2 regions of the Paraburkholderia denitrificans genome follow, and region 1 is predicted to be linked to the other one. Evidence: predicted binding sites of a transcription regulator. Region 1 holds the regulator's gene; the other holds the start of a gene.
The links. The regulator FliA, encoded in region 1, starts transcription of late flagellar genes. The targets are predictions, from matches to a motif close to CTAAAGTTTNNNNNNNNNNNGCCGNTA.

Region 1 (7,508 bases):
AGCGGGTGCAGAAGGACACGCCCGCGCTGGTCGAGGATCTGGTGCCGAAGCTGCTGCCCGTCACGACGCTGCAGAAGGTGCTGCAGTACCTGCTGGAAGAAGGCGTGCCGATCCGCGACATGCGCACGATCATGGAATCGCTCGCCGAGCACGCGTCGCGCATCACGGACCCGCACGACCTCACGGCGGCGGTGCGCATCTCGCTGGGCCGCGCGATCACGCAGCAATGGTTCCCGGGCATGGGCGACATGCAGGTCATGGGGCTTGACGCGAACCTCGAGCGCGTGCTCTCGCAGACGCTTACATCCGGGCCGAACCCGGGGCTCGAACCGGGCCTCGCGCATACGCTGCTCACCCATACGGAAAACGCGATGGCGCGCCAGCAGGGCATGGGCCTCGCGCCGGTGCTGCTCGTGCAGCACGCGCTGCGGCCGATGCTCTCGCGCTTCCTGCGCCGCAGCCTGCCGCAGTTGAAGGTGCTCTCGTATGCCGAAGTGCCCGATACGCGCAACGTGAAGGTCGTGAATGTGATCGGGGCCTGATGACGAACTGTCGCACCGCCTCGCGCGAAAAGACCCGCTTCGGCGGGTTTTTGCTTTTTTTCGGATGCCCGGATACGCCAACCGTGCTGCGACGCGCGTGTCCCCCCGAGCCGCCCGCCGGACTCCCGGCCACCCTGGCGGCATCCCGCCATTGCCCGAATTGCCCGTGTTTCCCCGTTTTGATCCACCGATCATGGCGCTGCTGCCTTCGAAATAATTCAATCATCGGAAAAAGTCCCAGTGCGGCGCCACGACAACGTTGGCGCGCTGGAACAGCAGCACATGACGGCGGCGTGCGTGCCGCTCACCTCATCGGGGGTTCAGCTTGAACATTCGGAAATTCATCGGCGGCAACAGCCGCGACGCGTTGCGCCTCGTGCGCGAAGCGCTCGGCGCCGACGCAGTCGTGCTGTCGAATCGCACCCTCGATGACGGCACGGTTGAAATCGTCGCGCTAGCGGACCGCGATCTCGCGGCGCTCGCGCCCGCCGATGTTTCCGGAGCAGCTTCCGCAGCCGCTTCCGCCACCGCTTCTGCCACATCGGGCGCGGCGAAGTCCGCGCGCACGGCGGGCGGCGCCAACCCGTACGCGAGCGGCATGCCCGACGTGTTTTCGTCGGTGTTCGGCGCGAGCCCGGAAGTGGGCGCTCAGCAGGGCGCGGCGCTCGCCTTCTCCGACATGGCGCGAGCCACGGACGATTCGGGCGATGCCGACGACAACGGCGACGCCGATGTTTCCGTCGCGCTCGATTCGGTGCGGCCGGGCGCCGCACGCAACGCGTCCGCGCCGGGCAGCGTCGGTGCAAACAGCGGTGCAAACCGGAACGCGAAAAACCCCGCCCGCAAGCCGATGAACAGCGCCACGCAGCCGGCGACGCTGCCGCCGCTCACGCCGCGCCACGCGCCGAATCCGCTCGCGCCGCACGAAGCCGCCGCGATGCTCGAACAGGCCGCTACGCATTCGTACGGCGATTCGCTCACCGGCGAGCGCCAGCCGACGATGGCCGAATCGAACCCCTGGCTCATCGACCACGCGCGCCGTATCGCGAGTCAGCAGGAAGCCGCGCGCACCGCGGGCATCTCGCCGTCGGCGGCGATGGCTAAAGGCCTCGGCATGCCGGCCGATCCCGTGCACCCCGCCGATGTCGACGCCACGACGCCCGACTGGGCGCGCGAAGCCGCCGACGTGGCGGCGCGCCGCGCCGCGCAGCGTCTTGGCTACGGCCCTGAAGCGGCCGGTCCGTCCGCCGACGCGGGCAACGCCGCGCAGCAACCCGCGCATACCGTGAGCGAAGCGATTCGCTCGCGCATCGAGCAGGTGGTCAACGAGACCGTGATGAGCGAACTCGCGTCGATCCGCGGGATGATGGAAGAGCAGTTCGCGGGCCTCGTGTGGGGCGAGCGCCAGCGCCGCAGCCCGCTGCAGGGCGTGCTCACGAAGCAGATGTTCGCCGCCGGTTTCTCGGCGCAGCTCGTGAAGATGGTGATCGACCGGCTGCCCGCAGTCGAAACCGAAGCGGCCGGCCTGGACTGGATCCAGTCGGTGCTCGAATCGAATCTGCCGGTCCTCGAAAACGAAGAGGCGCTCATGGAGCGCGGCGGCGTGTTTGCCCTGATGGGCCCGACGGGCGTCGGCAAGACGACCACGACCGCCAAGGTCGCGGCGCGCTGCGTGATGCGTTTCGGCGCGAGCCGCGTGGCGCTCCTCACGACCGACAGCTACCGGATCGGCGGCCACGAGCAACTGCGCATTTTCGGCAAGATCCTCGGCGTTTCGGTGCACGCGGTGCGCGACGGCGCGGACCTGCATCTCGCGCTGAACGAACTGAAGAACAAGCACATCGTGCTGATCGACACGATCGGCATGAGCCAGCGCGATCGCGCCGTGGCCGACCAGATCGCCATGCTGTGCGGCGCGGGCCGTCCGGTGCAGCGCCTCTTGCTGCTTTCGGCGACGAACCACGGCGACACGCTCAACGAAGTCGTGCAGGCCTACGAGAGCGCGCCCGACCGGGCGCCGCTCACGGGCTGCATCCTCACGAAGCTCGACGAGGCGACCAACCTGGGCGGCGCGCTCGACACGGTGCTGCGCTACAAGCTGCCGGTGCATTACGTTTCGACGGGCCAGAAAGTGCCCGAGAACCTTTACGTGGCCACGCGCCGCTTCCTGATCCGCAGTGCGTTCTGCGTGCCGCGCGAGCATTCGCCGTTCGTTCCGCACGAGGACGACATCCCGGCGCTGCTCTCGGCGCTGTCGATGCGCACGGGGTCGCAGGCACCCGAGGTCCGGTTTGGATAAGTTCGTCGTCGACCAGGCGGAAGGGCTGCGGCGGCTGCTCGCGCGCGAGGGTTCGCGCGTCGTGGCCGTGACGGGCGGCCCTGGCGCGGCGGGTCGCACGACCACCGTGGTCAATCTCGCCGCCTCGCTCACCGCGCTCGGCAAAGACGTGCTCGTGATCGACGAGTGCCTCGGCCCGCAGTCGGTGTGCGCGACGCTCGGCACCGTGCGCGGCGCGGGCAACGTCGCCGCGTTCATGCGCGGCGAGGCGGCGCTCGCCGAGACGGCCGGACGCCATGCGCTCGGCTTCGGCGTGCTGGTGGCCTCGCGCGAGAACCGCGCGCATTACACCGCGGCGCAGTTGCACGAACTGGTGGCCGGGCCCGCCGACTTCGTGCTGATCGACGCGGAGCTGGACGCCGATGGCGCCTTGTCGCCGCTCGCCATGCATGCGCATGACGTGCTGGTCGTGATGCGCCTCGCCGCCCAGTCGATCACCGATACCTACGCGTGCCTGAAGCGTCTGCATTTCGCGCATGCGATCAGGCAGTTCCGCGTGCTGGCGACGCACGTATCGAGCGCCGCCGACGCCGAGGCCGCACTCGAAAACCTCGCGGGCGTCGCGAGCCGCTACCTGAACGTCTCGCTGCAAGTCGCGGGCCACATCGCCGCCGAGCCGCACATGCATCGCGCGGTGCAGCTGGAGCGCTGCATCGTCGACGCCTTTCCGTCGACGGCCGCCGCGCGGGACTACCGCCGCCTCGCCGCCGAGCTGCAGAGCTGGCCGATGCGCCCCGCGCTGTCGTCGCACGCGCAGTCGCCGCGCACGTCGGGTGAGCCGGGCGAGTCGCGCCTCGCGCGTGCGGTGGACGACGACGCATTCGATTCCGCCGTTGCAGGTGTTTCATCCGAGAGCGCGCCGGCCCAGAAGGGCTGGCGAGCCGACCCGCCCGCGCAGCGGCCCTCGACGCAGCACGCGTGACGCGCGCGCCCGGGGCCTTGCAAGGGATACGAGAAGCAGGAGAGCACGATGTACAACGCTCAAGGAAAAATCGCGCAGGCCGACGTGCTGGCGAAGTACGCGCCGCTCGTGCGGCGCCTCGGACTGCAGCTCGTGGCCAAGATGCCCGCCAGTGTCGACCTCGACGATCTGATCCAGGCCGGCATGATCGGCCTGCTCGACGCGGCCAACCGCTATAAGGAAGACCAGGGCGCGCAGTTCGAGACCTATGCGAGCCAGCGCATTCGCGGCGCGATGCTCGATGAGCTGCGCAGCAACGACTGGCTGCCGCGCAGCCTGCGCCGCACGTCGCGCGAAGTCGAGTCGGCCGTGCACCAGGTCGAGCAGCGCCTCGGGCGCGCCGCGAGCGAGACGGAGATCGCCGGTCATCTGAACATGCCGCTCGACGAATATCAGTCGATGCTGCAGGACTTGCACGGCAGCCAGCTCATCTACTACGAGGATTTCGACCGCTCCGCCGAAGACGAGCCGTTTCTCGACCGTTACTGCGTCGATCACACCGATCCGCTTTCGGCGCTCCTCGACGACAGCCTGCGCGGCGCGCTGATCGAGGCGATCGAACACCTGCCCGAGCGCGAGAAGCTGCTGATGTCGCTCTATTACGAGCGCGGCATGAACCTGCGCGAGATCGGCGCGGTGATGGAGGTGAGCGAGTCGCGCGTGTGCCAGCTGCACAGCCAGGCCGTCGCACGGCTGCGCACGCGGCTGCGCGAAATGGCGTGGGCGGGGACGGAGAACTAGGCGCGCGCCTGCCCCAATCAACCGCACCCTGCTTGATCCGGCTTCATTCCCCGGCACGATTCTGGCGGTCCGAAAAATAAAAAGCCGAAGCGCAAAACGCTTCGGCTTTTGTGCTGCCCGCGCGGTGCGCCGGCTCAGTACCCGAACGACGGCATCCGGCCATCCGGGCCGTACAGCATCTGCGTGCTCTTGCCGCCGGTGTCGCCGCGCAGGATCGCGATCGAGCGGCGGTTATGTTCCATGCGCGTCTGGATCATCATGCCGACCGTGATGTTCGCGCGGCGCGCGCGCTCGGTCGAACTCTTCAGCAGCGCCCACTGGCCCGCGAGACGCGGGTCGTTTTCGCACGCCATCTCGATGCCCTTGCGGCCGCCCGGCAGCCCGAGCCCGGCGAGTTCGGCGTCGCGCACCTTTTCGAGGCCCGCGAGACGCTGCGTGAGCACCGTTTTCTGCTCGACGATCTGCGGCAGGGTGTCCATGCCGTCCTGGCTGGTGAGCGCTTTTTGCTCGACCGCGAGCAGCGAGGCGAACGCCTCGACCGCGGCGTGTTCGTCGATCAGCGTGGCTAGCAGGGCGTCTTTCATGGTTGAGCGAAAAAAGTCAGTTGCGGCGGCGTGTTCAGTTCGCCGGCCGCGCCGAGAGCAGATTGCGCGCGGTTTCCAGCACGCCGTCCGCGATCTTGCCCGTGTCGATCTGCAGGGTGCCGTTGCGGATCGCGTCCTTGATCGACTCGACGTGCGCCATGTCGATGTCGGCCGCGCCGCTCGCCGCGAGCGAACGCAGTGTCGACGACATCGCCGAAAGGCTCACGTTCGCGTCGCTGCCAGCGCCGCTTTGCGCGGGCGCGCCCGTGCTTGCGCCGCTGGTGCTGCCTGCGCCTGCGGTGCTCGCGGATTCGCCTTGCTGCTGCGTGCGCGCGAGGCCGTTTTGCAGCGAACGTGCGCTGTTGCGGGTGGTGGAGTCGACTTTCACGATGGGCTTCCTGATCGATTTGATCCTGATATCGGCAGGCGACGGCCGAAACTTTAGCCCAAAACCTCAACCGTTACATGCTGTTACGTGCGCAAACGATCATATCTGGACCTGCACCGTGCCCGCGTCTTTCGCGACGCCCGTGATGATCTGGCCGCCGGCCGTGCGCACGCGTACCTGCTGGCCAGGCGCCGCGTTGTTGAGCGCGCTGCCTTCGGAGGAAATCGTGAAGTTGGCGCCCTCGGCGACCACTCTCACGGTTTGCCCGATGGTCACCGACTGCGCGCTGCGCAGCATGTCGGTGCGCAGCGGCAGGCCCGCCGAGATGCGCAGGAGCGCGAGCGCGCCCGTGGCCTGCGACGGATCGGTGATGACGGTGCGCGGCAGCGACGCGAGATCGCCCTCGCGCGGCACGAGATCGGCGACGGTCAGCACCTGGCTGGGCTCGATCTGGCGCGCAGCCGTGTAATAGGTGATGGCGACGGCCACGCGGGCGCTGACGAACAGCGTCCACGGCTTCTCGCCGATGCAGCGCACGCCCACGGTCGTGCGGCCCCACGTGCGGGCGCCAGGCGGCATGAACGGTTCGAGCTGCGTGCAGGCGGCGAGGCCGCGCGGGAAGACCGGCGCGACGGTGACCGTGATGCGGCCCGGCAGGCCGACCGATTGTTGCTGAAGGAATTTGAGCGCGGCGGCGCGGATCACCTCGCCGTCCTCCTGGCCGGGCGGAACCGGCGCGGACCGGGCGTTGTTCACGGCGGTCGCGGTGGCGTTGGCGGTGGTGTTTGCGTTGGCGTTGGCGTTGGCGCCCTTTTGCGCGAGCGCGGCGGCTGCGTAGCGCTGTATGGCGTTTGCACGCGCGTTGGCGGCGTTGATCTCCGCCGCGCCATTGGCCGGGTTATGGGTGGCGCCTGGGGTGGCGCTTGCGGCAGCGTTTGCTGTGGTGTCCGCCGCGCCCTCGCTGGCGGATGCGTCGACCACGACCGGCGCCACGCGGCTCGACGCCGTGCCGACGCTCACGCGCGGCAGTGGTGGCAGCGGCGGTACGGCGCGGCGTGCGGCGACGGCAGGCGTCGCCGGTGTGCCGGGCGCGGGGATCGTGACGATGTTGGGCGCAACGCCTGGCGCTTGCTCCGCCTGGCGCTCGCCCGGACCGGGAATCGCGATCATGCCGGGCGGCGTGGCGTTCTCGCGGGCGGCAGCCGGGGCATAGACGCTCGCCGCAGCGGCGGGTGCCGCGAACGCCGCGCCGCCGCGACCCGGCGCATCGAGCATCGCGCCCATTTGCGCGGCATCGGCGCCGCCGCGGTCGCCCGGGCCCGCGATGTAGATCTGGCCGCCCGGCGTCTGCGCGAGCGCGGCGCCACCGCCGCCGCCAGCAAGCGCGCAGCACAGCGCAAGGAGACGCACCGCAAAGCGCAGGCCACGCAGGCTGCGCACGCGACGCGGCGCGCCGTGACCGGGCGCGCGGGCAGGGGCAGTCTGCGGCATCGTCGTTCTCCATCCCAGGCATTGACACGCATCGCATTCTAGGCGGCCCGCCCGGCATGTTCGCGTCGAATAGAGGGGCGCTTCCCCGGCTATTCGTCCGATTGGTTCTTGCCACGCGCCCCTAAGATTCCACTCCATGCGAAAAGGTCTGCGCATTGCGCGCACGCCTGCCGCCTCTCATTTCGTGTAACGGAGAACGCACGATGCTGGACAAACTCGACGCCGAATTCGCGTTCGGCCGCGAAGCGCTCGACGTGCGCGCCACCCGCCAGGCGCTGCTGTCCGCGAACATCGCGAACGCCGATACGCCAGGCTACCTCGCGCGCGACGTGGACTTTTCGGCGTCGCTCTCGGGCGCGCTGAGGCGCGCGGGCGCGACGGGCGCGGCCGGTTCAGCGGGGATGGCAGGTACGGCCGGCATGGCGAGTGCCACGGGCTCGATGGGCAGCGTGGGTCTCGCGGG
Region 2 (7,508 bases), on a different contig from region 1:
GGACGGCTGCATTCCGTCCGATCTGGGCGCGGGCAGCGACGAGGAACTCGAGGAAGAGCGGCGTCTGCTGTATGTGGCGATGACGCGCGCGAAGGAAGATCTGCACATCGTCGTGCCGCAGCGCTTCTACGTGCACAACCAGACTGCGTCGGGCGACCGCCATGTCTGGGCGTCGCGGACGCGTTTCATTGCGGCGTCCGCTCTGCCGCTCTTCGAGTCGTGTGCCTGGCCGCCCGCGCCCGTGGTGACGGCGCCGGGCGCGGCGGGCCTCGCGGCCGCCGCGAAAGCAAAGATCGAGATCGGCGCGAAGCTCCGGAAGATGTGGGAGTAGGCCGCTTCAGCGTGGGCGCCGGCCGGTTTGATGCAACTTGGTGCGACTCAGTGCAACTTAGTGGGATTGGCCGTGGCCGTGCGGTTCGTTGTTCCGGGGCGGGATGAACACGTTGCGCAACCAGGCGGCGAGGCGCGAGAAGAGGTCGTCGGGTTCCTCGACGAAAATCTCCGGCTTTAACAGGCGCAGATACTCGACGATCTGCTGTGCTTCCTGCTTCTGGAACGCGCCGTGGTTGATCGCGAGGCGCAGCAGCCCGCGCAGTTCGCCCAGGCGCTCGCGCGCGGTGCTGCCGGTGCTCGTTTCGCAGCCGATTTTCGCTTCGTAGATGCGCTGGCGCATCGATTCGGAGAGGCGCCACGCGGGCGTCTGCATCGTCTCTTCGAGCACCCGCATGTCCTGCACGGACGCCTTGATCTGCGCCGCGAGCGGATCGATCAGCATCGATTCGCCCTGCGCCTCGGTGACGATCGCCTCGGCCCAATCGCGGCACTGCTTGGTCAGCTCCTCGGGCGTCCACTCGGGGCGCGACGCAAAGCCGAAGCCGAATGCGGTCGCCTGCCGCATCAGGATCGAGACCACCTCGGGGAATTCCTTGTCGAGCGTGCGCTTGGCCCAGGCATACTGCCCGCCCGCCAACATGCGCTGCACCGCGTGCTCGGTGAGCGGCACCATGTTGTCGAGCAGCTTGGCGCGCAGGAAGTCCTCGAACGACGGCGTCGCGAACTGCGGATCGAGCTTAAGCGACACGCGCAAGAAGGCTTCGAAGTCCTTGCGCAGCGTTGCAAGCGTTTCGTCCTTGAGATTGAGGGTGATGTGCCCCATGTGGTCGTCCCGTGTAATCCGTGCCGTATTGCATCGTGCCGGCGCAAGATGCACCGCGAGCAGGAACCACCGGCCGCGAGTACGTGGTCAATGGCGCCAAAGCAGGCTTTGACGGGATTAACGGCGAAACGAAAGGAAACTTGAGCGGGGACGCGCGGGCCGCGCCTGGCGCGGCGATCCCGCCTGCGTTTTTGCTCGCGGTTTGCTGGCGTTTTTGCCCGCGGGTTTGCCTGCGGGTTTGCCTGCGGGTTTGCCAGATCAATCAGCGCAGGACGACGCCTTGCCAGAGGAAGAACACCGCAAGGCCGACGGCGATCGTGACGAGCGGCCGGCGCGTGAGCGCGCTGACCACGATCGCCGCGAGCGCGCCGACCAGTTGCGGATTGCGCCACGTGAGTTCGGCGCCCTGGCCATGCGGAGAAACGGCCATCGGCACGATGATCGCGGTCAGCACGGTCACGGGCACGAAGCCGAGCGCGGTGCGCACGAGCGGCGGGAACACGAGCCGCTCGCCCAGCACGAAGACGGCGGTGCGCACGACCCAGGTGATGACAGCCATGCCGAGGATGAGGACAACGTAGTTCATTGGCCGGCTCCTGCGGTATTGCGCGCGGCGCCTGCCGGGCGTGCCGTACCGGCGCTGTCGCGCGAGCGGCGCGGCAGCGAGAGCACGACGCCGACGGCGACGCCCGCGAGCACGGCGGCGAGCAGGCCGAGCTTGTACGGCCAGGCTTGCCAGAAGAACGCGAGCGCACCGGCGGTCACGGCAGCGGCGATGTAGCGCACGGCGACGAGCTGCGGCACGACGATGGCGATGAAGGTGGCGACCATCGCGAAGTCGAGGCCGAGCGACTGCAGGCCGGGAAACGCGGCGCCGAACAGCAGGCCGACGGCGGTCCAGATCTGCCAGTTGACGTACATCGCGACGCCTGAGCCGAAGAAGTGCCACGGCGAGACGTCGTCGCCGGGCGGGTGGCGGCGGAAGTGCGCCCAGGCGACGGCGAAGACTTCGTCGGTGAGCAGGCCGCCCAGCACGAGACGCCAGCGCAGCGGCAGATGCGAGACGTAGGGCGCGAGCGTCGCGCTATAGAGCACGTGGCGCAGGTTGACGACGAGCGTGGTCGCCCAGATCACGATGAAGCTCGCGTGCGAGGCGATCAGGCCGAGCGCGATGAACTGCGCGGAACCGGCGAAGACGGCGAGCGACATCAACTGGCCGTGCCAGAGCGCGAGCGGGCCCGAGGTGACGAGCGTGCCGAAGATCACGCCGAAGGGCGCGGCGCCGACCATCATGGGGATGGTGTCGCGCGCGCCGGAGACGAATTCCTGGGAGCGGGTGGGATGCGTGGTCAAACTGTCCTCCTGATGCAGGACGACAGCATAGCGGGCGCGCGTGCGCGCGGCTTGTACGTTCTTGCGCCGGCGGCGGGCGGGGACGGGTGGGAGCGCGCGGCGCGGGGCCGGAACCGATGGGCCGGATGCGCGCGGGTTATGTGGGTTATGTGGGTTCGGCGGGTTCTGCCGTGGGTTCTGCGGCGGGTTTTGCCGGTTCCCAGGCTCTACGACGACTGCCAGCGCCCTGGCGGTACGCCGAACACGCGGCGAAAGTGACGTGTGAAGTGGCTCTGGTCGGTGAAGCCGCTGGCGGCGGCCACGTCGGCGACCGAGGCGCCCGCGCGCAGCGGCGCGAGCGCGCGCTGCAAACGCAGTTGCGTGCGCCACGCGTGCGGCGGCAGGCCGGTCGCCTGGGTGAAGAGCCGCGTCGCATGGAACGGCGAGAGGCCGACCGCTTCGGCGAGATCGGCTACGCGCAGCGGCGTGGCGAGGTCGGCGGCGAGCAGGGATTTCATCGTCTCGACACGCGGATCGTTCGTCTGCGGACGCAATGGTGCTTCGGCCGTGCTGCCGTGGCGCACGAGCAGCGTCGAAAGCGCATCGAGGAGGGCGCTTTCCACGGCGAGCGCATCACCCGCCGGTACGGAATCGGCGCCGATGCTGGAGCCTGAGCCGGAGCCTGAGCCTGAGCCTGCGCGGCGCCGGTCGGTATCGGCTTCGAGCAGCTGGTGGGCGCGCGAGAGGCGGCGGGCCAGATCGGGATCGCGGATCACATCGGCGCCGAACCACGGCAGCGGCTGTGCGCGGCCCGCGATTTCGGCGGCGAGAGCTTGCAGATAGTCGACGGGAACGTACATCACGCGATAGCGCCAGCCCTCGTCGACGGCGCGCGAGCCCGTGTGCAGCTCACCCGGACTGATGACCGGCACCGTGCCCGCTTCCGCGACGTACTGCGTGCCCCGATAGCGATAGCACTCGGCGCCTTCTTCGATCACGGGGATCGCGTAGGCGTCGTGCCAGTGCGGCGCGAATGTGTGCTCGTGATATTCGGCGGTGAGCAGGTCCGCGCCCGGCAACAGTGGCGTGCGCCAGTAGCGGGCAGAATCGCGGAAACGGCGGGCGGTCATGACGGGAGTCCGAAGCGAGCCCCAAGTGTAGCGCGGCGGCTAGCGCAGCGGGATTGCCGTTTCAGGCGGCACCGGCACGGCGCTCACGCTGTTCTTCGCGCTGCCGCTCACGACGCGGTCGCTGTAGGTCAGGTAGACGAGGGCGTTGCGTTTGGCATCCACGACGCGCACGACGTGCAGCGTCTTGAAGAGAAACGACATGCGCTCGCTGAAGACATCGGCTTGCTGCTTGAGCGGGCCCGTGAACGACAGCGGCCCGACCTGGCGGCACGCAATGGACGCTTCGGTGGGATCCTCGGCAATGCCAAGCGTGCCCTTCACGCCGCCCGTGCGCGCCCGCGAGACGTAGCAGGTGACGCCCTTCACCTGCGGATCGTCGTAGGCTTCGACGACCACGCGATCCGACCCGGTGATCCGGAAATTCGTATTCACGCTGCCGATCTCTTCGGCGTGTGCGGCGGCGAGTGCGCCGAGGCATGCACCGGCGACAGCGGCGCGCGACAGCAGGGAGGCGAGACGAAACACTTTCATGGGGATTCCCGAAGAGGACCAGACGCTATTATCGGGCAGGGGGCGGGGCTTTCGTGACGCTGCTGTGGCGTCGGATGCGCACGAGGTGAGAAGCCGCGAAAAAGAAAAAAGGCGTTGCACGAATTTCGCGCAACGCCTTCGATTTTTGGCTCCCCGACCTGGGCTCGAACCAGGGACCTACGGATTAACAGTCCGGCGCTCTACCAACTGAGCTATCGGGGAACAGCAACACAGCAAATCTTCACTACATAAAAAAGCCCGTTATGGTCAACGGGCTTTTGCGATCTTTTGCAAATTCCTGTGCCAAATTCTTGGCTCCCCGACCTGGGCTCGAACCAGGGACCTACGGATTAACAGTCCGGCGCTCTACCAACTGAGCTATCGGGGATCAACAAAAGCAGAGAACGAAATTCTATGGGGCGCGGTGGGATCTGTCAACACCTCTTGCGCCATCCTTAAGACAATTCGCTTATCGGACGACGCAACGGCCGCAAAGACCGCAAAGACCGCAAAGACCGCAAAGACCGCAAAGACCGCAAAGACCGCAAAGACCGCAAAGACCGCAATGAAGAGGGTGTGATGAGCGTGCTCACCGCAGCCGTAGCAGCAACCGCGCCAGCAATCTCGGCAGAGGCCGCGCACAGCCGCCGCTTTGCGCCGCGCTTTTACGACGCGGCGCGAGGCACGGCAGAAGCGCTGCTTAGCGCTGGAGCATCCCGAGCTTGTCCTTCACGTCCTTGAATTCGTCGGCTTCGGGCAGCGGCGACTTGGTCTTCGTGATGCTCGGCCAGCCCTTTGCCAGTTCGGCGTTCAGGTCGATGAAGTTCTGCTGGTCGCCAGGCACGTCTTCTTCGGCGTAGATGGCGTTCACCGGGCACTCCGCTACGCACACGGCGCAGTCGATGCACTCGTCCGGATCAATCGCGAGGAAGTTGGGACCTTCGCGAAAGCAGTCCACCGGGCACACATCGACGCAATCGGTATAGCGGCACTTGATGCAGCTTTCGGTCACAACGTGGGTCATTCAGGCAACTCCTGCATGCTTTGTATCGGGGGGATGGTGCGTGCGCCAGGCGCGTGCGCCAAAAACGCTATTGTAACTGAACGCGAATTCTCCCAGCCAGAGGCAAGCGCCCGTTATCAGATCGTTTCGTGATTAGTTTATTGCAGCCGCGAGCACGTGTGCCCATTGTCCCTGCTGTCCGCGCGGGCGTGCCGCCGTGCCGCCGTGCCGCGGCGTTCGTGCGCGCGTGCAGTCGGCCCGGCAAGGCGCGCATGCAATCGGGTAACATTGTCGCACCGCTGGCGCGGCGCCTGCCGGGACCCGCGCGTGCGCCATTGCGCCACGGTCCGGGTGTTGCGCAGGTTGTCGCAGGCCCGCGTCCTCAGAATGCAGTCCGGCCGATTCACCATGATCATTACTTCGCTGCTCGACACCGATCTCTACAAATTCACGATGATGCAGGTGGTGCTGCATCACTTCCCGGCGGCGAGCGTGGAATACCGCTTTCGCTGCCGCACGCCGGACATCGACCTCGTGCCCTACGTCGACGAAATCAGGAGCGAAATCCAGAAGCTCTGCCGTCTGCGCTTCACCGAGGTCGAACTCGAGTACCTGCGCCGCCTGCGCTTCATCAAGAGCGATTTCCTCGATTTCCTCGCGCTTTTCCATCTGAGCGAGAAATATATTTCCGTCACGCCCTCGCCGAAGCAAAACGGCGAGATCGACATCGTAATCACGGGCCCGTGGCTGCACACGATCCTCTTCGAGATCCCGGTGCTCGCGATCGTCAACGAGGTGTACTTTCGCAACACGCAGCAGGCTCCGCAGTACGGCGAAGGCCGCGAGCGCCTGCACCACAAGATCGAACTGCTCGGCGCGAAGCCGGAATTCGCGGACTGCAAGATCGCCGACTACGGCACGCGCCGCCGTTTCTCGAAGCGCTGGCACGAGGAAGTGATCCTCACGCTCACGCAGGATCTCGGCGAGCAGTTCGCGGGCACGAGCAACGTGTACTACGCGATGAAGCACAATCTCACGCCGCTCGGCACGATGGCGCACGAATATCTGCAGGCCTGCCAGGCGCTCGGCCCGCGTTTGCGCGACTCGCAGATCTACGGCTTCGAGATGTGGGCGAAGGAGTATCGCGGCGACCTCGGCATCGCGCTTTCGGACGTCTACGGCATGAAGGCGTTCCTGCGCGATTTCGACATGTATTTCTGCAAGCTCTTCGACGGCGCGCGCCACGATTCCGGCGATCCGTTCGACTGGGGCGAGCGCCTGCTCCAGCACTACACGGACAACCGTTGCGACCCGCGCACGAAGACGATGATTTTTTCGGACGCGCTCGACATCCCCAAGGTGCTGCGCCTTTACGAGCGCTTTCGCGGACGTTGCAAGCTTGCGTTTGGCGTCGGCACGAACCTCACCAACGACCTCGGCTACCAGCCGCTGCAGATCGTCATCAAGATGGTTCGCTGCAACGGTCAGCCGGTCGCCAAGCTTTCGGATTCGCCGGGCAAGAACATGTGCAACGACCGCGCATATCTCGCGTATCTGCGCCAGGTGTTCGGTATCGAGAGGCTGCCCGACGAAGACTGCGCGAACGCGTAGTTGAAGGGGCGCGAGGTGATGCTCTCGCGGTTCATGGGCGCGCAGCAGCCGTCTTCCGCGCACATCGCGCCGGTATAATCGGCGCACGCCCGACTTCAACAAACCGAGGACTCCCTATGGATACCACGGCTGCCCGCCACAGCATACTCGCGCGCATTCGCGCGGCCCAGGGTCGCAGCGCGACGCCGGACGCCGCCGAGCGCGAGGCCGCAACCGACTACCTCGAGCGCCATCCCGAAGGCCCGCGTCCGCCGATCGACGGCGATCTCGTCGCGCACTTCGTACGCGAGGCGCAGAAGATGTCGTCGACCGTCGACGAGGTCGAAGGCCTCGCCGCGGTTCCCGCCGCCGTCGAGCGCTATCTCGCTCAGCACAACTTGCCGATGCAGGCCGTCGCCTGGCAGACGCTCGACGCGTTCGACTGGGCTGCCGCAGGACTTTCCGTCGAATTCCGCAAGCCGGGCGACCGCGATCTCGTCGGTCTCACGGGCTGCTTTTGCGCGACCGCCGAGACCGGCACGCTCGTGTTGCTGTCGAGCCCGCAAACGTGGGCCTCGGGCGCGCTCTTGCCCGAGACGCACATCGCGGTCGTGCCAGCCTCGCGCATCGTGGCCGGTCGGGAAGACGCCTTCGCGCTGATTCGCAGCGAACGCGGCGAGTTGCCGCGTGCGGTCAACTTTGTCTCCGGGCCGTCGCGCACCGGCGACATCGAGCAGACCATCGTCCTCGGCGCGCACGGGCCGTA

Region 2: ACFPTO_RS07000 (DUF4088 family protein) is a predicted target of FliA. The motif match lies at 1,275-1,301, and genes of this name have one in related genera.

Annotation. Positions count from the first base shown of each region.
Region 1 is NZ_JBHSMP010000013.1:95,564-103,071, reverse strand. Features, by position in the region: gene flhA (flagellar biosynthesis protein FlhA) at 1-542, shown strand, start outside; gene flhF (flagellar biosynthesis protein FlhF) at 868-2,841, shown strand; gene ACFPTO_RS09925 (MinD/ParA family ATP-binding protein) at 2,834-3,802, shown strand; gene ACFPTO_RS09920 (RNA polymerase sigma factor FliA) at 3,851-4,582, shown strand; gene ACFPTO_RS09915 (flagella synthesis protein FlgN) at 4,717-5,166, opposite strand; gene flgM (flagellar biosynthesis anti-sigma factor FlgM) at 5,201-5,554, opposite strand; gene flgA (flagellar basal body P-ring formation chaperone FlgA) at 5,654-7,045, opposite strand; gene ACFPTO_RS09900 (flagellar basal body protein) at 7,249-7,508, shown strand, end outside.
Region 2 is NZ_JBHSMP010000009.1:236,665-244,172, forward strand. Features, by position in the region: gene ACFPTO_RS06995 (ATP-dependent helicase) at 1-331, shown strand, start outside; gene ACFPTO_RS07000 (DUF4088 family protein) at 389-1,156, opposite strand; gene ACFPTO_RS07005 (AzlD domain-containing protein) at 1,419-1,742, opposite strand; gene ACFPTO_RS07010 (AzlC family ABC transporter permease) at 1,739-2,449, opposite strand; gene ACFPTO_RS07015 (AraC family transcriptional regulator) at 2,716-3,618, opposite strand; gene ACFPTO_RS07020 (CreA family protein) at 3,658-4,149, opposite strand; tRNA gene ACFPTO_RS07025 (tRNA-Asn) at 4,296-4,371, opposite strand; tRNA gene ACFPTO_RS07030 (tRNA-Asn) at 4,462-4,537, opposite strand; gene fdxA (ferredoxin FdxA) at 4,850-5,173, opposite strand; gene pncB (nicotinate phosphoribosyltransferase) at 5,561-6,763, shown strand; gene ACFPTO_RS07045 (LutC/YkgG family protein) at 6,880-7,508, shown strand, end outside.